One region of the Erwinia sp. E602 genome, then DNA from elsewhere that is predicted to be linked to it. Evidence: predicted binding sites of a transcription regulator. Region 1 holds the regulator's gene; each other region holds the start of a gene.
The links. The regulator CRP, encoded in region 1, controls carbon source genes, mostly activating them, when cyclic AMP is high. The targets are predictions, from matches to a motif close to ATGTGANNNNNNTCACAT.
Positions count from the first base shown of each region.

Region 2: GKQ23_RS21845 (YjcB family protein) is a predicted target of CRP. The motif match lies at 2,226-2,243, and genes of this name have one in related genera.
Region 3: aaeR (HTH-type transcriptional activator AaeR) is a predicted target of CRP. The motif match lies at 2,879-2,896, and genes of this name have one in related genera.

Region 1 is NZ_CP046582.1:351,353-358,410, forward strand. Features, by position in the region: gene GKQ23_RS02930 (aspartate aminotransferase family protein) at 1-89, shown strand, start outside; gene GKQ23_RS02935 (YccS/YhfK family putative transporter) at 290-2,368, opposite strand; gene crp (cAMP-activated global transcriptional regulator CRP) at 2,428-3,060, opposite strand; gene GKQ23_RS02945 (LysR substrate-binding domain-containing protein) at 3,283-4,233, opposite strand; gene GKQ23_RS02950 (MFS transporter) at 4,432-5,643, shown strand; gene GKQ23_RS02955 (amidohydrolase) at 5,640-6,827, shown strand; gene GKQ23_RS02960 (phosphoribulokinase) at 6,851-7,058, opposite strand, start outside.
Region 2 is NZ_CP046582.1:4,406,497-4,413,554, forward strand. Features, by position in the region: gene soxS (superoxide response transcriptional regulator SoxS) at 1-326, shown strand, start outside; gene GKQ23_RS21835 (GGDEF domain-containing protein) at 323-1,177, opposite strand; gene pgaD (poly-beta-1,6-N-acetyl-D-glucosamine biosynthesis protein PgaD) at 1,201-1,617, opposite strand; gene GKQ23_RS21845 (YjcB family protein) at 2,344-2,625, shown strand; gene GKQ23_RS21850 (transposase) at 3,093-3,488, shown strand; gene GKQ23_RS21855 (DUF3828 domain-containing protein) at 3,625-4,068, opposite strand; gene dld (D-lactate dehydrogenase) at 4,287-5,978, opposite strand; gene GKQ23_RS21865 (amino acid permease) at 6,621-7,058, shown strand, end outside.
Region 3 is NZ_CP046582.1:468,033-475,090, reverse strand. Features, by position in the region: gene aaeB (p-hydroxybenzoic acid efflux pump subunit AaeB) at 1-1,485, opposite strand, end outside; gene aaeA (p-hydroxybenzoic acid efflux pump subunit AaeA) at 1,499-2,431, opposite strand; gene aaeX (p-hydroxybenzoic acid efflux pump operon protein AaeX) at 2,439-2,642, opposite strand; gene aaeR (HTH-type transcriptional activator AaeR) at 2,914-3,831, shown strand; gene tldD (metalloprotease TldD) at 3,902-5,347, opposite strand; gene yhdP (AsmA2 domain-containing protein YhdP) at 5,447-7,058, opposite strand, start outside.

The DNA of each region.
Region 1 (7,058 bases):
GCTTTGCTCCGTCGCTGGTGATTGAGCCTGCCGACATTGCCGAAGGTATGGCACGCTTCGCGGCGGCGGTGGAAAAGGTGCTGGCGTAAGCCTCACCGACTTTACACGCTGACTGGCTGACTGGCTGACTGGCTGACTGGCTGACTGGCTGACTGGCTGACTGGCTGACTGGCTGAACGATCGTGTGGCGTGCTGGCGGGCGGGCACTTAGCATGGCGCCAACGGCAGCGGCGACAGCGACGGATGCCGGTGGGTAACGGTGATGCTGAGGGCGGGAGCGATCCCGCCCTCAGTTTTTTTTGCCCAGACGGCGGCGCAGCCAGCCGCCGTGGTGCGGGCGCTGGCTCCATGTCAGCGACGAGATAGTGTGCATTATGCTGAGGTGGCTGAGGATGCGCTTAACGTGGCGTTCGACCACGGTGGTTGGCCCGCCGTGGAGCGCCTCAGGCGCTTCCAGCACGTTGCTCTCCGATCCCGGTCCGTCATACTCCAGCCGCTGCTGACAGCGCTGCAGGGCAATCTCACAGGACTGCAGATAGCGCTCCGCAAGCGATCGGGTCAGCATGGTATGTTCGCGCGCCAGGATGGTAATGGCGTTGATATGTTCGACGATAAACTGGCTGTGGGTCACCCACAGCTTCATGTCGGAGAGATAGCGTGAGTTAAAGCCCGGCTCCTGCATCGCCTGGTTCAGCGAGTTAAACAGCGCGTTGTGCGCCTGGTTGACGCGCATGCGCTGATACGCCAGCTTGCCGGCATCCTGCTCGTCGCCCAGTAACAGCCGCAAAGCCTCCTGGTCCGCCTCCAGCGCGTCGTGCGCGTTCTGCCGCAGCAGGCCGTTCTGCCACTGTGGCCACAGCCAGATCATGCCGCCAAAGGCGATCAGGCAGCCCATCAGCGTATCCATCAGCCGCGGCAGCAGAAAATCGGCACCGTTCAGCGACAGCAGTTGCAGCGTCCATACCGTGGTCACCGTAAAGCCGACCGTGGCCCAGCCGTAGAACGGGCGGATAATCAGGTAGCTCACCAGCGTAATCGCCAGCATCAGCAGCAGCACCACCGACTCCGGCGCGTGCAGGCGCAGGGTGAGTGCCGCCACCGCCAGCCCGGCCAGCGTGCCCAGCGCACGGTGTTGAATGCGTACCCGGGTAGCGCTGTAACCGTTGAGGCTAACGAACATCACCGTCATCAGCACCCAGTAAGGTTTGGGCAGGTTAAAGAACAGCGCCAGCGTACTGGCAAAGGTCAGCATCACCGCATAACGGGCGGCGGTGCGCAGCGCGGTGGACTTCAGCGACAGGTAGCTTTTCAGCGCCGGGATCAGCGGCAGGCGGCGCTGGCGGTCGGCCATCAGGTCGCGGCGGTAGAGCGGCTGCTGGGTGCGCAGCAGGCGGGCGATACGGCTGAAGTGGTAATAACAGAAGTTGCCGACCGGATTGTCAGGATGCTGGCGGGCGATCTTCTCCAGCGCCTGTAGCTGTTTTTCCATGCCAAAGCGCGCCGACAAACGATGGTAGAGGATATCATCCGCCAGCGTGCGCAGCCGCGCGGCAATAATCCGGGCGTTCCAGCGGATCACCGCCTCTGCATGGCTCTGTTCGACCAGCTTTTGCACCTCCTGCGGCTGATGCAGGCTGACGGCGATATGCTCCTGCAGATCCAGCGCCACCTGAAAGGCGCGCGTCAGCCGCCGGTAGTGCTGATCGCGGCCGGCGGAGAGCATATGCATCTGCTGATAGCAGGTATTAATCAGGTCGACCGCCTTCTGCTGACGAATCAGCAGCGGCGGCAGCGCGGTATCGGGGTCGGTCAGGCGGGTCAGCAGGGTATATTTGGCTTCGCAGTAACCCGCCAGTTCACGGTAAAGCAGGCTCAGGGTTTCCCGCAGCGGCTGCTCTTTCCACAGCCAGAACCAGAAGCCGTTAAACAGTCCGTACCACAGGGTGCCGCAGATAAACAGCAGCGGCGGCTGCCAGACAGGCACCCGGCCTGCCAGGCTTAAGGTAAAGATGGCGGCGATCAGCGACGCGGGCAGCAGGCGGCCGTGCAGCGGGCTGATTTCACCCAGCACGCCAAGCACCATCGTCATCAGCAGCAGGATCAGCGGCAGCGGCACGCCCTGTGCCCCGGCATACTGGATCAGAAAACTGCAGCCGGCAAACAGCGAGCCGCCGACGATCAGGCGTTTAAAGAAGCGTTTATGCAGGGTATCAAGGCCGGCGTTGTTGCAGCAGGCGGGGACTAAAGAGAACAGCAGACCCTGTTGCAGGGCTCCGAACAGCCAGCCAGTCGCCACCGGCAAACAGAGCACCAGCGTTTGCCGCAGGGCGTAGTTGACCTCAGGGTGATAGATGAGTCTACGCCACATGCACCGTACCCATAAAAAAGGCGCGACAGAAGCCTGTCGCGCCGCAGGATTAAGATCGGTTAACGGGTGCCGTAAACGACAATGGTTTTGCCGTGTGCGGAGATCAGATTCTGATCTTCCAGCATTTTCAGGATACGGCCCACGGTTTCACGGGAACAGCCGACGATCTGGCCGATCTCCTGACGGGTGATTTTGATCTGCATGCCATCCGGGTGGGTCATGGCATCGGGCTGTTTGGCCAGATTGAGCAGGGTCTGGGCAATACGGCCGGTGACGTCGAGGAAGGCGAGGTTGCCGACCTTTTCAGACGTCACCTGCAGACGACGCGCCATCTGCGAGGAGAGACGCATCAGAATATCCGGGTTAACCTGAATCAGCTGACGGAATTTTTTGTAGGAAATTTCAGCCACTTCACAGGCCGCTTTCGCGCGCACCCAGGCGCTGCGCTCCTGCCCCTCTTCAAACAGGCCCAGTTCGCCAATAAAGTCGCCCTGGTTCAGGTAGGAGAGGATCATCTCTTTGCCTTCTTCATCCTTGATCAGCACCGCTACCGCGCCTTTGACGATGTAGTAGAGGGTTTCTGCCTTTTCACCCTGATGGATCAGCGTGCTTTTGGATGGATATTTGTGAATATGGCAATGTGACAGGAACCATTCGAGAGTCGGGTCTGTTTGCGGTTTGCCGAGAACCATTCGCTGTTATCCTCTGTTTTGTCATCGAGCCCAAAAACAGGGGCTGCTCTCCCTGCCAGGCGTTGAAATAGTCAAGCGTTTCCCTGAGGGAAAATGATACGGGTCTCTGTTCAGAGCATGGCTCGCGTAGGGGGCCCGTTTTTACCGTGCATGATGGTGACAGTAAATATTACAGCTTTGTTTGTAGCACAGCTTTACATAACTGTCTTGTGTTGTATCGCTTCAGCATAGCGGGAAAAGGGAGGGCGTGCTGTTTTTGCCGGTAGAACAGCGCCACGCGTCACGCCCGCTGGCTTTCTCAAGTATTTTCAACAGCTGCTGCGCGCTGGCGGTCAGCGGCGAGTGGCTGGAGCAGACCGCGCCATACCGCAGCGCGGGCAGCGTGCCGATCGGCAGCTGCACCAGGCTGTGCGACCAGCGGCTCACCACCGGTTCCGGTAACAGCATCAGGTATCCCGCACGCTCGACCAGTTCGATGGCGGACAGTAACGAACTGGTGCGCAATGCCGGCTGCGGCAGCGCCTGAAAAAAGCGTTTCAGCTCATCATTTAACGATGACAGCGTGGCGCTCTCATCTTCTGCCAGCAGCCATTTTTGCTCGCTCAGCTGGGTTAACGCCCGCGCCCGCCGCGCCGGATGATTTTTGCTGGCGACCACGCACAGCGGCACCTGAAAGAGCGGGGTGATCACCAGCCGCTCCTGCTTAAGATCGGCGGGAACCGGCCCGGCGGCAAAGTCGATCTCGCCGCTGTTCAGCAGCGGCAGCAGGCTGCGCATCAGGCCCTCTTTGACGCTTAGCCGGGCCTGCGGGTGGCGCAGGCGAAATTTTTCGACCACCTCCGCCAGCATCGTTGAGCCCACCAGGCTGCAAACTCCCACCGCCACCTGCCCCTGCTGAGGATGCTGGGCGGAGTAGATTTCATCCCCCGCCCGCTGCAGCTCCTGCAGGATAAAGCGGTTGCGTACCGCGAACAGCTGGCCGCTGGGCGTCAGGGTGATCCCGCCAGGGCCGCGCAGAAACAGCGCCGTTTGCAGCGTATTTTCCAGTTCCTTCAGCGCCCGGCTGATGGCCGGCTGTGACTGTGCCAGCGTGCGGGCCGCCGAGCGGATACTGCCCTGACGCACGACTTCTTCAAACACCCGCAGCTGCTGCATTTTAGGTAGATAGCGCATCCCGTTCTCCTTCACTGATGCCAGAAACGTATCAGGGCAACGAAAATTTCATCTTACCTGACTGATGTAAATCCCTGATGGTGTTGTGGACATGTTAAATCATTGTGCTTGTTTCGTTGTGATGTTGCTCACAGCGCGGGACAGAGACTGACGGACGTAATTGATTGATTCCTTTTCAGTTAATTAGGAGAAACAGCAATGGATAGACGCGCACGCCTGGGAATGATCCTGATGTTATTTGCCGGCTATACCCTGATTTATATCGATAAAACCGTGATGGGCTTTGCGCTTCTGCCGATACGCGCAGAGTTTAACTTCACCCCGCAGCAGGTCGGCCTGATCCCGGGCTTATTTTTTTTCTCCTACACCCTGTTTCAGATCCCCGCCGGCTGGTTAAACGACCGGCTGGGCTACCGGGCGATGCTGGTGATGTCGCTGGCGCTGGTGGGCGTATGTGCCCTGCTGTTTGGCTGGTGGGGGCTGGGCCTTGGCTGGCTGATCCTGTTTCGCATGCTGGCCGGCATCGGTCACTCCGGTTATCCCAGCGCCAGCGCGAAAACGGTGACCATGACCTTCGATCTGCAGCATCGTACCTTTGTACAGTCGCTACTGCTCTCCTCCTCAGGAATGGCGATGGTAATCGGGCCGCTGCTGGCAATCTGGGCGCTGCGGGTGATGCGCTGGCAGCAGATGTATATGGTGTTTGCCGCGCTTTTTCTGCTGGTGGCGCTGCTGATGCTGGTGCTACTGCCAAAACACGGACAGCAGCAACAGGAGGTGGCCGCCCCGTCGCAGGGTAGCTGGCGGCTGATGTTCCGTCATCCGCTCATCTGGCAGCTGATTATCGCTAACGTCTGCGTCAATCTTCCCGCCTACAGCCTGATGGCCTGGCTACCCAGTTTTCTGGTCAAAGAGCATGGCCTGTCGATGGCCGTTACCGGTGAGATCATCTCTATCGGCGGTATTGGTGCCTGGGCGTCGTCGATTATCGGCGGCTGGCTGGTGGGGCGCTATGGCTCCGGTCGCGAGCCGCTGGTGATCCTTTGCACCGCGCTGGTTGCGGCCTGTGGCCTGCTCGGCATCTATTTTTCCACCTCGCTGCTGGCGACGATTGTCATTCTGATGATCACCAATGGTGCCACCTTCTGCACCTTTGTCTTTACCTTTACGCTGCCGTTGAAACGTTTCGAACCGCGCATTATGGGCACCACGGTGGGCTTTCTTAACGCCTGCGGTGTGGCCGGTGGGTTTATTGGCCCGATCGTCATCGGGTATCTGGTCGCGGCCAGCGGAGGGGACTACTTCACCAGCTTCCTGTTTATGATGGTCGCGATCGTGATTGCCGGGCTGGCGCTGCTGCCCGGCAGCCGGCGGCCGCTTATCTCACCGCAACATCAGGAGTCACTATGAACGCTGCAGTTGCTTCACTGATTGAGGATATCACACCGCAGGTGGTCGCCTGGCGGCGGCATATTCATGCTAACCCCCATCTCTCCTTTTACGAGCAGGAGACGGCCGACTACGTGGCCGCGGAGCTGGCGAAGATGGGGCCATTGGCCCTGACGCGGTTGACGCCGAACAGCGTGCTGGCGGAGCTGACCGGCGCGCGCAGCGGCCCGTGTATTGCGCTGCGCGCGGATATGGACGCCCTGCCGATCCATGAGCTGAACGATGAGCCGTTTACCTCACGCCATCCGGGGGTGATGCACGCCTGCGGACACGACGCGCACACCGCGATGCTGTTGGGCGCGGCCAAAGTGCTGTGCCAGCTGCGCTCGCAGATTGCCGGACGCGTGCGCTTCGTTTTCCAGCATGCCGAGGAGGTACCGCCCGGCGGAGCGCAGGAGCTGGTGGAACTGGGGGCGATGCGGGACGTACAGACGATCTTCGGCCTGCACGTGATGCCCGGTTTTCCCACCGGCACCGTCGGTTTTACCGAAGGGGTGTTCAGCGCCGCCAGCGACAACTTTGATCTGATCCTGCAGGGCACCGGCGCGCACGCGGCGATGCCGGATAAAAGCTGCGATCCGATCGTGATGGGGGCGGGGGTGGTGCACGCGCTGCAGCAGGTGGTGTCGCGGCGGCTGAACCCGAACGACCGCGCGGTGCTGACCGTGGCCAGCTTTCTTGCCGACGGTGGCTACAACGTGATCCCGGACAGCGCGCACCTCAGGGGTACGCTGCGCACGCTCAGCCGCGAGGCGCGCGAAGAGATCCCTAAGATGATGGAGCAGATGCTGGAGGGCCTGACCCGGGCCTCTGGCGGCAGCTACCAGCTGAACTGGACGCGCGGCTACGTCACCGGCGTTAACCACCGCGACGCCTGCCAGATCGCCGCAGAGAATGTCCGAGCCCAGCTGGGCGAGCAGGCGTTGAAAATTCTGCCGCACCCGATGTTCGGCTGTGAAGACTTTTCGGCCTACCAGCAGGTGGTGCCCGGCTGCTTCCTGTTTGTCGGTTCGGGTAACGAGGCAATCGGGGCCTGCTGGAATCTGCATAACCCCCACTTCCGCCTTGATGAGGCGGTGCTGCCGCTGGGCGTGAAGCTGCATATCGGGTTTATCCAGCGGCTGCTGATGGACGGGCGCAGCTGACGGCCACCGTCCGACCGGCGGGCTCAGACGATTTTTTTACCTTCGATCAGCCGTTGCACCAGCGGTGCCATGATCAGCTCCATCGCCAGGCCCATCTTACCGCCGGGCACGACCAGGGTTTTCATATGCGAGATAAAGGAGCCCTGCAGCATGGCGAGCAGATACGGGAAGTCGATATCCTCCAGACCCTGGAAATGGATCACCACAAAACTCTCGTCGAGCGAGGGAATG
Region 2 (7,058 bases), 790 kb from region 1:
AATGGCACCTGCAGCGGATGTTCCGCGCCGTCACCAAACAGACGCTGGGGAATTATATTCGTGAGCGCCGCCTGACCCTGGCAGCAGAAGCGCTGCGTCAGACCCAGCGGCCGGTATTTGATATCGCCATGCAGTACGGCTACGACTCGCAGCAGACCTTTTCCCGCGTGTTCCGCCGCCAGTTTATGCAGACGCCCACCGCCTATCGTCACCATATGCGCCGCCAGGCGCTGGCACGCAGCAGCTGGAGCTTTGACTGCAGTGACTATCCGGCGGGCGGTTTTGCCCAGCGTATCGCCGAGAAAAACAGCCCGGCGCGTAATTAAGCCTGCCGCGAGGTGACCACCTGAGGTAGCACGACGCCCGTCATGCAGCAGGAGGGTGACAGATACCAGCCGCCGCCTGACGCTTTAACGTGATACATCGCCGCGTCGGCCTGCGCCATCAGCGCCTGCACGCTGCTGTGATCTTTCCCCCGCGCCGCGCCGATGCTCAACGACTGCACCACCCGGGTGCCGTCCTGCAGCACCATCGGCTGCGCCATCGCGGTGATAATATCCTGCGCCACCCGCGCCACCTGATCCGGCCGCTCAACGGTCGCCAGCAGTACCGCAAACTCATCGCCGCCCATCCGCGCCACCAGGTCGTCACGCCGCAGCCGCGCGCGCAGCCGCCGGCCGGTCTCCTTCAGCACCCAGTCCCCCGCCGCATGGCCGTACCGATCGTTAATCTGCTTAAAGCGATCGCCGTCGATGAACAGTACCACCATCCGCTCGCGACACCGGGGCTCCTGCCACAGCGAGGCCAGCTGGTGTTCGAAGGCGGCCCGGTTCGGCAGGCCGGTGAGCGGGTCGTGCAGCGCCTTGTGCGCCAGCGAGGCGTTTTCGCTTGAAAGCTTCTGCTGCCAGCTCTCCAGCTCCGCATGCAGCCGGCGCGACAGGAACCAGGCCAGCAGCGCCACCACCAGCAGCATGGCGCTCAGCAGCAGCAGCACCAGCCAGATCGCATCGGGGGCGGTTTCCCCCCGCTGCGGCTGCGACATTCTCATCGCCAGCAGCGAGACGCTGCCAAACAGCAGCGCCACGCCGACCATCAGCAGATGCATACGCTGAACCTGTTTACGAATGGTCGGGACGCCCGGTGAAAATGCGCTCCCGGCGCGACGATTTTTCATCATAGGTTCCTCAGTTGCCGCGCCGTTTAACGGCGGCCCCGCAGGGCTTCCACCCCGGTAATACGTCCCTGGCGATCGTGGGTGACCCGCAGCAGGTCGTTGCTGCTTAACACGCTGACGTCGCTTTCACTGATGGCAAAGCTCTCCGCCACTTCGTCCGGATCCAGACCCGGACGGCGGCGCTCGGTGCGAAAGCGCAGCGGGTTGTACCTGGCCCAGCCGGTCGGCACCCGGGCGTTAAACAGCGCGATAGCAAAACAGAGCGTCAGGGTATTCATCCCCGAGCTCAGCGGCCGCGGGCCGCCGTAAGGTGTTGCGCGCAGGATATGCAGCAATCCGGTGACAAACAACCAGACAAATCCGCACCACGCCAGCGGCGTGAGTAACAGGTCGATTAATCGCGGCAGCCGGCTGCGCACGGTGAAAATCAGCGGTGAAGCCATTTATTTAACCCAGTCCATTGGAGAATTATTTTATTGACACACGATTAGTTCATAGCTCTAATTTTATATCTGGCAATAATGAAAAAACGATACCGATATTTCAACTCTGAAAAAAATCCTACACGGGGTTGGTTAACCGTACAACTTTTACCATGCTAGGATTCATCTTAAATCATACAAAACTTGACGATTAGAGAGCAAATAAATAAAATAAAAACAATAATAATCAGATGTTTAAATTAAAATATATGGTTTTATCCTGAGAGGCGATAGCTTGAGAATGGAACTTAGCCCTGCCGGAAAAACTTGTACAAAGTGAAACACTCTCTCGCTGAAGTTTCGCAGCAATAAATTAGCCTGCCATACCTTTAACAGAAAATATAAAACTGTCATGACAGCGTCCATTCTTCGTGATGGCAAAAAATCACCTGCGGTCAGCGGAAATTTAATTTCATTAATGACTTTCGCCTGTAAACATTCAATATCATATTCGTACCATGATGTTATTATTTCGCGCCCCTGTTGCCGATCGTCCTCAAGCACGAGTCGGTGAAAAAATGGTCATTTGCAAGCTAAAAATTGTTCAAAAAAATAATCCAGATGGTACAATGTGACCGCCATCACACTTTACCCTCGTATTCGATCGGAAAGAGCCCTCCTGGCTGCTCTCCTCCGCCAGCTGGTGGCACTTTTTCCTGTCAGGTCTGTTATTGCGGAGTGTTAAGAATGGGTACGATTACCGCCAGCGTGCTGCTGATGAGGTGGGAGCTGTTAAGCGCAGTGATGATGTTTCTGGCCAGCACCTTCAACGTGAAGTGTCGCCAGGCCAGCCGCAACGCGATGGCGTTTGTTTTCACCGGTATCGGTATCGGCATGTCGTGCTGGTTCGTCACCGGCCTGCTGGGCATCACGCTGAGCATGGAAAACCTGCACAACTTCTGGCACATCACCAAAGAGGTGTTTGTTGACGTGATGAGCCGCACGCCACCCGAGTGGCCGCTGCCCTGAGCCTGATGCCTGACGGGCCGCATCGGGTGCTGCACAACCTGCCAGCATTCGGCGGCCCCGGCGCGTCTTCCCCGCTGACGATCTGATTTCGTCCTGAATCTCCCCTGTTATAAACCACAGATAATAGCGCGTAGAGTGGATTAGCCGATCCGCGATGAATACGCTCAGGCATTTTCCGGCCGTTACCCTGACTCACCCAACGCAGGGAGGAGTGCGCGGTTGCCCCGAAGATGGCGGATGGTATCAGCCAGCCTTTTTTCGTGTTTAAACGCCGTTTAATTCGGCAAGGCCGCGTGTTTTAAACAGCAGGAAAAAATCTCATTATTTTGTGAATCCGGTCTGTTTCACATGCAATGTCGATTATTAGAATCGCACTTACATTTATACCAGGTTAATATCCCGATACAGTTAAGATATATAAATAAATTATTATCACTCCGGCATAATTAAGCAAGGTAATCGCATTAATGAGAAAGTCACGTTATACCGAAGAACAAATCACCAGCGCTATTAAAGCATCGGAAAACGGGTCCCGGACGAAAGACATTTGTGACTCGCTGGGCATCTCTGAAGCGACCTTCTACAGCTGGAAGAAAAAGTATGCCGGGCTGGATTCGGAACAGGGAAGGAAAATCAGAGAATTAGAGGAAGCGCTGCAGAGCCTGAGCCGTGAACTGCAGCAGCTGGCGGGCGACAAAGAGATGCTCCAGGGCGTGGTGAAGAACTTTTTCAGCACCGGCGATAAACGCCAGGCGGTTAATTTCCTGCAGGAAACTTACCAGATTGGCACCCGCCACAGCTGTCGCCTGCTGGATATCAGCCGCAGCGTTTACCACTATTCCTGTCACTGTGAAAATCATTGACGTTGCCCGACGGCTGGCACCCTCCAGCCGGACGTAAAAAGACACGTTATCAATGCTTAATGTTAACCGGCCAGATAATCACCAGCGCCGCTGAAAGCACGCGCGGTGCTAATCATTCTTCTGCGCACCCGTTGCGTTAACGGGTGGGAGATTCCAGCTGCACGTCATCAATTTTCCAGCCGTCGCGGTCGTGGGTCAGCGTCACCAGCAGCTGTTGCCGATCGGCCGGATCGCGACCCAGCACCACCTCGCCGCTGGCCTGATTACCGTTGAGGGTAAAATCACTTACGCTGACGTTATTGACCCAGCCGTCGCTGTAATCCTGATCCTGTAAGAAGTAGTCGTCATCCATCCCCTGCGGGCTTTTGATCAGCAGCGTGATTTTTTTCAGCAACCGTTCGGTAACGTACTCTTTTAACAGCGGGTCGTGCTCATCAATCGGGCTCTCTTCATGGCTTAACGCCGTCAGATACCAGTTGTAAAAAGCCAGGCTGGTCCCCTGCGGGTCGGCGTTATGCTCTGCCGCCAGCGTCTGGAAGGCCATTGTTGATGCCAGCAGCATCAGCCACCACTTTTTCATGCAAACCATCCCGAATAACCTTTGCCACCCCTTTCGCTCCCTCACTCTGCCGTCAGCCTCCTGGCTGCCAGTGATTGTATTGAAATTACGCAGCGAATCCAGCCTGCAACGCCCCCGTTGCCCCGCTTTTGCCACTATTTTTTATTGCAGGTTTATGCAGGCCGCGGCCGCAGGCAACCCAGGGTTACCTGCGGCGCGGAACGGCTGACGCGGCAGCGTCAGGCCCAGTGCTTGTTCTTACTGGTTTTACCGATGCCGGGGTTACAGCTGTTGGTGGGATCAAGCTGATGGAAGTGGTGCTGATGCTCTTCCGAGGCCTGATAAAGATGGCCAATATTATGTTCGGCCGGATACTTCGCCCCGCGCTGGTCAAGATACGCCAGCACCGCCTGTTTAAACTGCGCGCCGTCCACACCGGGTTGCAGAATATAGTCCTGATGGTTGACCAGGCAGAAGAAGTGGCCGCAGCAGGACTCCTCAAGCACCTGTGCCTGTAGCTCGGCGGGCAGCTCGATACGCCACTGCGTGTCGTTACGGCGCAGCGCCACGTCAAAGGCGATCAGCCGCTGGTCGGTGTTAATGCCGTAGGCATCGCAGTAAAACACCGTGCAGGCGCCGACGCCAAAGCGCACCAGGAACGCGTCACGCTGTTCCGTCTCATCGCAGTGGAACCACTCGCCGTTGTGCCCGCTGAAAAAGACGGTCAGCAGCCGGTGCATTTGCGCCACCTCACTGTGCGCCACCTTAATCATCAGGTGATGCTCATAGCGACGGTGCCAGGAGAGCAGCCGCGGCGCAATGCCGGAGGGGGTAATGCGGTTGCCCAGCTGGATCAGCTTATCAATGGTGTTCTGCGGCAACAGGTTGAGCTTTTTCACCCACGCATCCCAGCGGGCCTTCTTCGCCATCAGCCCAGGCAGCGCCGCCGGGCCCAGCCGCCGGATAGACAGCAGCATATGCCGCGCGTAACGCAGGGTCAGGCGGAAGGCGTTGCGGTGGATATATTCGGCCTGAACCGGCAGCTGCTCCATGTTCTCAATCAGGTAACGGCGCAGCGCCAGCAGCACCTGCTCATCGTTGGTGCCGAGGTAGAATGTATCCTCCTGCTCGCTGGCGTCAAAGGTGGCGAGGCGAACGGCGAAGACGATCACCTTACCGGCGCAGCCCGCGCTGTCGTGCAGGTACTGAGGATTACCGTTAAAGCGCGTCGGGGTTACCGCATCAACATCTTTGATCACAGACGCATAGTCATCGGCCCAGATCTTCCCCGCCCAGTCCGGCGCGCTGCCGGTGGTATAGCTGCCGGCCTGCAGATTGGCGAGCATCGCCTCCGGCGTCTCGCCAAGATCGATCCCCAGGTGATTAATCAGCTGCAGCTCACCCGCGTCGTTAATGCGAGCAAACAGTGATTTTTCGGTAAACGCCGGGCCACGCTGCAGCAGCGAACCGCCGGAGTTATTGCAGATGCCGCCGACCACCGACGCGCCGATACAGGAGGAACCAATCACCGAGTGCGGCTCTTTATGGTGAGGCTTCAGCGCCGCTTCCAGTTCGGTCAGGGTGCTGCCGGGGAAGGCGATCGCCTGCCGTGCATTATCGATCACCTGCACCCCCTTAATCTGCCGGGTGCTGACGACGATCACCGGCCGGTCATAGTCATCGCCGTGCGGCGTGGAGCCACCGGTGACGCCGGTGTTGGACGCCTGCATCAGAATAATGGTGTCGTTCTGCTGGCAGACCTGCAGCACCTGCCACAGCTGCAGCAGGGTTTGCGGCACCGCCACGGCCAGCGCGTCGCCGTGGCCAACGCGGAAGCCTTTGCAGTAATACGCTTTCTTGTAGCTATCGGTGATCAGCTGGCCTGAACCAACCACGTCGCTCAGCTGTTGAAGGACTGTAGAGTGTTGCATCGTCGCGCTGCCGCTCCCTGGAACTGAAGTTATGCGCAAAGAGTGTACCGGGGGGTGAGGTTGAGAGCCAGCGTTGCGTTTTGCTGCGCGAATTGTGCCGGGTAATAAAGTGATTTATCCGGCCTCAGGCGCTCACAGCCATCACTATCTTCCGCCATACCCCTCTGGTCCGGCGTGAATATCGCTGTCGCCGCCGCCATCGGCGGGGAAAATTTTTCCACCTGACTTTTTCGCTATCGGTGAATAAATAGTTAGAATTTTCTCAGGTATAGGGAAAGCATTTTTATGCAAAAAATATGCAGTTAAAATGCATAAGGATAATTATTCACTTGTTTTTCAGAATCTTGAATGTGATCAAAAAGTGAATAAAAGCGCTTTACACTGTGTTGACATTGTTACTCCGCACGGCCAGAGTTAGGCCACCTGACCCACCCTGCGGATTAACGCTCACGGGTTAACGGGCAGATCGTGACACTGAGTCGTGGCAAGTTCCCGACGATTTCCTTAAGCAGTCCATCCGGCTGCTTCTCTGGCCAATGACGACGCTCTGCGTCTTCCTGTCGCGTTGACCATGTTGAACCCCCATCGTTGCGGGACGGCCTGATGTTGCCCGCTGACCGCGAAAATAGTGAGAGGATGCTTATGTCTGACCCGACGGATGCGCAGCAGGAACTGCATCGTGGCCTCAGTTCGCGCCATATTCAGCTGATCTCCCTTGGCGGTGCAATCGGCACCGGCCTGTTTATGGGCGCAGGAAAAACCATCGCCGTCTCCGGCACCTCGATCCTGATCACCTACGTGGTGGTGGGTTTCTTTATGTATATGGTGATGCGGGCGATGGGCGAAGTGCTGCTGAGCAAGCTGTCGTATCGCTCATTTGCCGACTTTGTTGCCGACTACCTCGGCCCGAAGGCCAGCTTCTATCTCGGCTGGTCCTACTGGCTCAGTTGGGTGGTGACCTGCATTGCCGACGTGGTGGTATGCGGCGGCTACGTGCAGTACTGGCTGCCGGAGCTGTCGCCGTGGATCCCGGCGCTGCTGACCCTCGGCATCCTTTGCCTGCTTAACCTGCTGGCGGTG
Region 3 (7,058 bases), 120 kb from region 1:
CAGCAGCGCCACTATCGCACCAATCGCCTGGCCCAGCGCGCCGTCCATAAACACGCTGACCTCAAATTTCATCGGATTATCCAGCGTCAGGATGTTGATGGTGCCGACCAGTGCACCCAGCGTGCCGATCTGCCGGCGCTGGATCAGCAGCCCGGCGATAAACGCCATCACCCCCAGCGCGATCAGCAGCAGCAGCAGGCTCTGCTGGGTGGCCGGCATGATCACCATGTAGTAGAGCGATCCCAGCGGGATCGCCACGATCATGCCGTAGACAAAATCTTTCGCCATCATCACCGGGTTCGGCATACGCATCGCCAGCGCGGTGATCACCGCCAGCATCACCATTGCCCCGCTGCCCGAGGTCCAGCCGGTCCACAGCCAGAACAGCGATCCCACCCCGGTGGCAACAAAGGTACGCACGCCGTTAAGCAGCGCGTGACGGCTTTCCGCCGAACGCATCTTCACCACCGGTTCGGCGTCCAGCACCTCTTCCTCAATGCGGCTGATGCGGCTGTTGGTCTGGATCCCCTTCAGCAGCAGCAGATAACGGCTGGCGGCGCCGACCCAGCTGGTCAGCGTGGCCGGGGTATTTCTGCTGCCGCTGACGGTAATCACCCGGCGCAGGATCTTCATCCGCTTATGCACGTCAGCCACGCTGGTGACCGGCTTTTCAAAGAACAGCTGAAACTGCGGCGGCACGTATTCCGGCCGCGAGTTCTGGATCAGGAAGGTTTCGCAGGCTTGGGTAATCAGCGTCAGCGACAGGCTGTTCATCACCGTCATCCGCCGCTCCACCTTGTGCCAGCGCCCGGACTCCATCATCAGATGCGTACGCATGCCCTTCAGCGCGGTGGTGCGCCGCACCAGCCCGGCCCAGGCTTTGTCCACCTCGTCTTTATCGCCGTGCGCTACGCACAGCTGCATTAGCTGGTAGTGATCCACCAGCAGCGACTCCGCTTCGCGGTCAATATCCAGCTTGATCGAGCGCGGCGAAAACAGCAGGTCGGCGAGAATGGCGCAGACGATGCCGATGATGATCTCGCTACAGCGCTCAACGGCAAACTGCGGTGCCAGCAACAGTGAGCCGTTGGCATCTACGCTGACCACAATAATCAGCGCCGTATAGCCGGCCAGCCCCAGCGCATAGGAGTTCTCCACCTTGATCAGCGAAGAGATCCACACGCACACTCCGGCCCACAGGCAGCACAGCATCAGCATTAACGCCGGGGCACGAATGGTGGCAATCATAATGGTCAGCGCGGCGATACAGCCGATAAAGGTGCCGATAATGCGCAGCATGCCGCGGTGGCGCAGCGCGCCGGAGAAGGGATCGCCACCGGCGGCAAAGCCGGTGCCGCCCGCCACGATAGCGGCGGTCATCACCGCCCAGCGCGGGGTTTCAAGATTGAATTCAAAGCCGACAAACAGCGCCATCACGATGGCGAAGGTAAGCTTGATCGGAAAACGCAGACGATACCACTGCATGGTGCCCCCGGCCTCAGCCAAACTCGCGCAGGCGATGCATCAGCTGCATAAACGGCGACAGCGGCTCGGCTTTACGGTCGGCGGGCCCGGTTACCACCACGGTGGCCGTGGTGCCGGAAGGGAACAGATTCCCCGGCTGCCGATCGAGGTGGATCCGCACCGGCACGCGCTGCGCCAGGCGCACCCACTCGAGGTTCGAGTCAATGGTGGCCATGCCTTTGCTGTCAACGGTGCTGCTGCTGTTGGTCACCCCGGCGGCAACGCTGTCCACCGTGCCGCGCAGCAGCTGGTTGCTGCCCAGCGGGGTGATCTCAACGCGATAGCCGGGACGGATACCGTCAAGCTTGGTCTCTTCCAGGTACGCCAGCACGTAGAACGAGCCCTGTTTTACCAGCGCCACCGACGTCGACCCGCGGGTAATGAACTCGCCGGTATAGACGTTGAGGTTGGTTACCCAGCCCGCCGACGGCGCTTTGATCACCGTGCGCTCCAGATCGAGCTTCGCCAGATCGCGGGTGGCTACCGCTTTGGCCAGCTGGTGCTCGGTGGTCTGGAAATCGCTGTTCGCCTGGTCAATCGCCTCACGCGACATCGCCGAGGTGCCGAGCTGGTTACGGCGCGACGCTTCGCGGCGTTTTTCACTCAGCAGCGCCTGGTAGTAGGCAACATCGGCTTCAGCCTCTTCCAGCGCCTTCTGATAACGCGGCTGGTCGATGGTGAACAGCACCTGGTCTTTCTGCACCAGCTGGTTGTCGCGCACGCGCACATCGGTGATCAGGCCACTGACGTCCGGGGCAATCGCCACCACGTCAGCGGAGAATTTGGCATCACGCGTCCACGGGGATTCGGTGTAGAACACCCAGACGCGGAAAATCAGCACGACGGCCACCACCACCAGCAGCAGCGTAATGGCGAAACGGGATATTTTTCTTGTTAGCGCTTTCACAATGACCTCAGACGAACAAACGGGAGACAAGATAAAACAGGCAGCAGTAGAGCGCCGTATTAAACAGGGCGGGATGCCACACCAGATCGTACAGACCGGTAGGCGTGATCAGCCGACGCACCAACCAGAACAGCATCAGTGACACAATAATTTCAAAGAAGATGGGCGGAAAAGACAGCCCAAACACCACAATAACCGGAAGCACACTCATCTCTTATCCTTGTCGATACCATACCGGGCCTGAGGCACCATCAACCCGCTCCCTTTCTGGCATCGGCGAAGCCATGCAGACAAATTATGTTCATACGGTGAATGAACGTACAGACGCGAGACCGGCGTTTACTGAATAATAGCCTATCCAGCGTGCCAGTATTAAAGGGAGTAGAACGTCGGAACGATGGCCCGGCGGTGCTATAGTAACGCGCTTGACTATATCTTTTCTACCCAATGTGATCTAAATCACTTTTAAGCCAGGATTAATAATGGAAAGACTGAAGGGCATGTCGGTGTTTACCCGCGTGGTAGAGCTGGGATCGTTTACCGCCGCGTCGCAGCAGCTGCAGATGAGCGTATCGGCGGTCAGTCAGATTGTGGCCAGGCTGGAAGACGAGCTGCAGGTCAAGCTGCTCAACCGCAGCACCCGCAGCCTGGGGCTGACGGAAGCCGGCAAGATCTATTTTCAGGGCTGCCGGCGGATGCTGTCGGAAGCCCAGCAGGTGCACGAACAGCTCTACGCCTTTAACAATACGCCGATCGGCACGCTGCGTATCGGCAGCTCCTCCACCATGGCGCAAAACGTGCTGGCCACGATGACCGCCGAGATGCTGAAAGAGCACCCGGGCCTGACGGTTAATCTGGTGACCGGCATTCCGGCCCCCGATCTGATCGCCGACGGGCTGGATCTGGTGTTGCGCGTGGGTGCGCTGCAGGACTCCAGCCTGTTTTCCAAGCGCGTCGGATCGATGCCGATGGTGGTCTGCGCGGCAAAGAGCTATCTCGCGCAGCACGGCACGCCGGAAAATCCGGCCGGTATCGGCCACTTCTCGTGGCTGGAATACAGCGTTCGGCCGGATAACGACTTTGAGCTGACCTCCCCGCAGGGCACCACCACCCGCCTGTCGCCGCGCGGACGCTTTGCCACCAACGATTCACAGACGCTGATCCGCTGGCTGAAGGCCGGTACCGGCATCGCCTACGTGCCGCTGATGTGGATCATCGATGAGATTAATAGCGGTGAGGTGGAGATCCTGTTTGCCCACTATCAGTCGGTACCGCGACCGGTGTATGCGGTCTACACCCAGAAAGACAAGCTGCCGCTGAAGGTGCAGGTGTGTATCAACTACCTGACCGACTACTTCGATAAGGTGGCGGAGATATATCAGGAGTTTCGTCAGCCCTGACGGCGGGGGAAAACAGAACAGGATTGCCCTCAGGGGTGAGGGCAATCTTTATTATCAGCAACCGGGGAGGTTACTCGGTGCCGCCGACGGTAATTTTATCCAGCTTCAGCGTCGGCTGGCCCACGCCCACCGGCAGGCTCTGCCCCTCTTTACCACAGACGCCAACGCCCTTATCCAGCGCCAGGTCGTTACCGACCATCGAAATCTGCTGCATCGCCTCAATGCCGGAGCCGATCAGGGTCGCCCCCTTAACCGGTTTGGTCACCTTACCGTTTTCGATCAGATAGGCTTCCGAGGTCGAGAAGACAAACTTGCCGGAGGTGATATCCACCTGCCCACCGCCGAAGTTCGGCGCGTACAGGCCGTACTCCACGCTTTCGATAATCTCCTGCGGCGTCGACTTACCGGCCAGCATATAGGTATTGGTCATACGCGGCATCGGCAGGTGAGCGTAGGATTCGCGACGGCCGTTGCCGGTCGGCGCCACGCCCATCAGGCGGGCATTAAGCTTGTCCTGCATATAGCCTTTCAGGATGCCCTTCTCAATCAGCACGTTGTACTGGCCCGGCACGCCTTCATCATCCACCGCCAGCGAGCCGCGCAGGCCTTCAATGGTACCGTCGTCAACCACCGTACACAGCTCCGACGCCACCTGCTGACCAAGCTGACCGCTGAACACCGAGGTGCCGCGACGGTTGAAGTCGCCTTCCAGGCCGTGGCCAACCGCTTCATGCAGCAGTACGCCCGGCCAGCCGGCACCGAGCACCACCGGAATCGCCCCGGCCGGGGCCGCTACCGCGCTCAGATTAACCAGCGCCATACGCACCGCTTCGCGCGCCCAGGCTTCGGCACGCACTTCGCCATTTTCGTCGGCGAGGAAGAATTCGTAGCCGGAACGGCCGCCGCCGCCGCTGCTGCCGCGCTCGCGTTTGCCGTTATCGTCGACCTGTACGCTGACCGACAGGCGCACCAGCGGGCGAACATCCGTTGCCAGCGTGCCGTCGGTCGCCGCCACCAGCACCAGTTCATAGACGCCGGTCAGGCTGGCGGAGACCTCCTGCACGCGCGGGTCGGCCGCGCGGGCAGCGCTGTCCACCCGGTGCAAGAGGGCAATTTTATCTTCGCGCGACAGGCTTTGCAGCGGGTCCAGCGCCGGGTAAAGCGGACGGTGCAACACCGCACCAAGGGTGTGTGAACGGCCGTTGCCCTGCTCACGCACGATGCTGCGCGCGGCGGTGGCGCTCTGCTGCAATGCATTCAGCGTCAGCTGATCGGCGTAGGCAAAGCCGGTCTTCTCACCGCTGACCGCGCGCACGCCCACGCCCTGATCGATGTTGTACGAGCCATCTTTAATAATGCGGTCTTCCAGCACCCAGGATTCGTGATAGCTGGCCTGGAAATAGAGGTCGGCGTAGTCCAGCCTGCGCTCGGAAAGCTGACCAAGGATGGAAAAGAGGTCGCTGTGACTAATGTTATTGGCAGTCAGTAACTGCTCACTTACCAGATTCAGGCTCATGAATTCTCACTTAGCAGGGAGCCGCCGTCGGCTGCCTTAATGTTCAATATCGTCTATGCGTTTACGTTAGCCTGAGTCAAATCTGCTGCTACGTCAAACTCACTTATCATCGTTTTTACGAGGTTTACGCAACACCTCGTTGATTTCCGGTTTATCGATCGGCCCGCCGATGTGATAGCGCAGCACAGATATCTTACTCCACAACGGCCCGAGCACCTTGCTGGCGGCAAACACCGCCGCGCCGATCACCGGGTTGACCGCAAATGCGGTAGCCACCCCAACGGTGGCGGAGATCTCCGGGGCCACCACCGCCTGCATATCGATGCGCCGTTTCACCAGGTCCAGCTTCCCCTGCATGGCGATATCGGCTTCCAGCCCGTCCACCAGCAGGTTATCGGTGTGCATCACGCCGTTTTCAACCCACGCGGTGCCGTTAATCGAGTCAAAGTAAAAGCCCTCGCTGAAGGTATCGCTGAAGTCCAGCCGCAACTTGCGCAGCAGCGCGTCGAAGCTGACCAGCCGCAGCAGCTGCCCGGCACGACCGGTAGAGACATCGGCAATCTGCCCGGCTCCCAGGTGTGATTTGAGCACGCCGCTCAGCGTCTCCAGCGAGGGCTGCCACGGCGCAGAGCGCCAGTGCAGGTCGTAATCGAGCTTAAACGGCGCGTCGCGCAGCGGGCTGCTGACGCCAAACCAGTTGGTAGCATCGCTGATATTCTTGCCGCTCAGCACGCCTTTCAGCGACGTGCGCGCCTCGCCGGGGCGGTTGACCCACTCACCGGCCACCGTCAGGCGCGCGTTGCCGCTGTCGATCAGGCCCTGTTTCAGGGTCAGGGTATCGCCGGCGGGGGTCAGTTCCGCCTGCATGCGGCCGAATTTCTGCCCGCGCAGCCAGCATTCGTCGCAGTTAAGCCGCAGCGCCGGCCAGTGGCTGAAGTCAATGCTATTGGCATCGGCAGGCAGCGGTGAATCGCCGCCGCCGTCGGCCCACTGCGGGTTGTAGTAGAGGTACTTCAGACTGGCCTGCCACGGGCCGGACGCCTGGCTGACCAGGCTGCCGTCAATCTCGCGCCCTCTGGCGGCCACGCGGGTCTGACCGGCGACGCCCTGCGACACCGTCAGGTCCAGATCCTGCCACTGCTGGCCGCCCAGCGTCAGGGCCGGGGTATGCAGGCGGATATCGCCAGGCAGCGACGGCGTGCCCGTTTTGCCAGCGCCCGCTTTGCCGCTGCCGGCCAGGTTGCTGCTCAGCAGGCCCAGCCAGGCTTCGCCGTCCAGCGGCGGCAGGTTCAGCACCATGCCGCTGTTTTCCGGCAGGGGCGGCGTGCGCTTAACGTCGCCCTGCCAGATACCGCGATCCAGATGCAGCTGCTTACCCAGCAGCCAGCGGCTGTTGAAACGCTGCTCCGCGCCCAGCGCGCCGCTCAGCTCAAAGCCTTTCAGGTTACCGCTGGCCGCCAGTTTGACCGGCAGCGCGCTGCCCGCCGTTTTATCCAGCGGCGCAGGTAAGTGACTGCTTACATTTTTCAGGTCGCCGTCGATAGCCACCGAGTAGTTCGCGCCGCCGCCGTGCGGCAGATTAATCTGCACCTTACCCTGCCACGGCAGGCTACCGGCCAGCCGCTGGCGCAGCGCATCCGGCAGCGGTTCCAGCGTGGCCGGCTGCCAGCTGGCGTCCATATCCACCCCGATCTGGTAATCTTTCTCACCT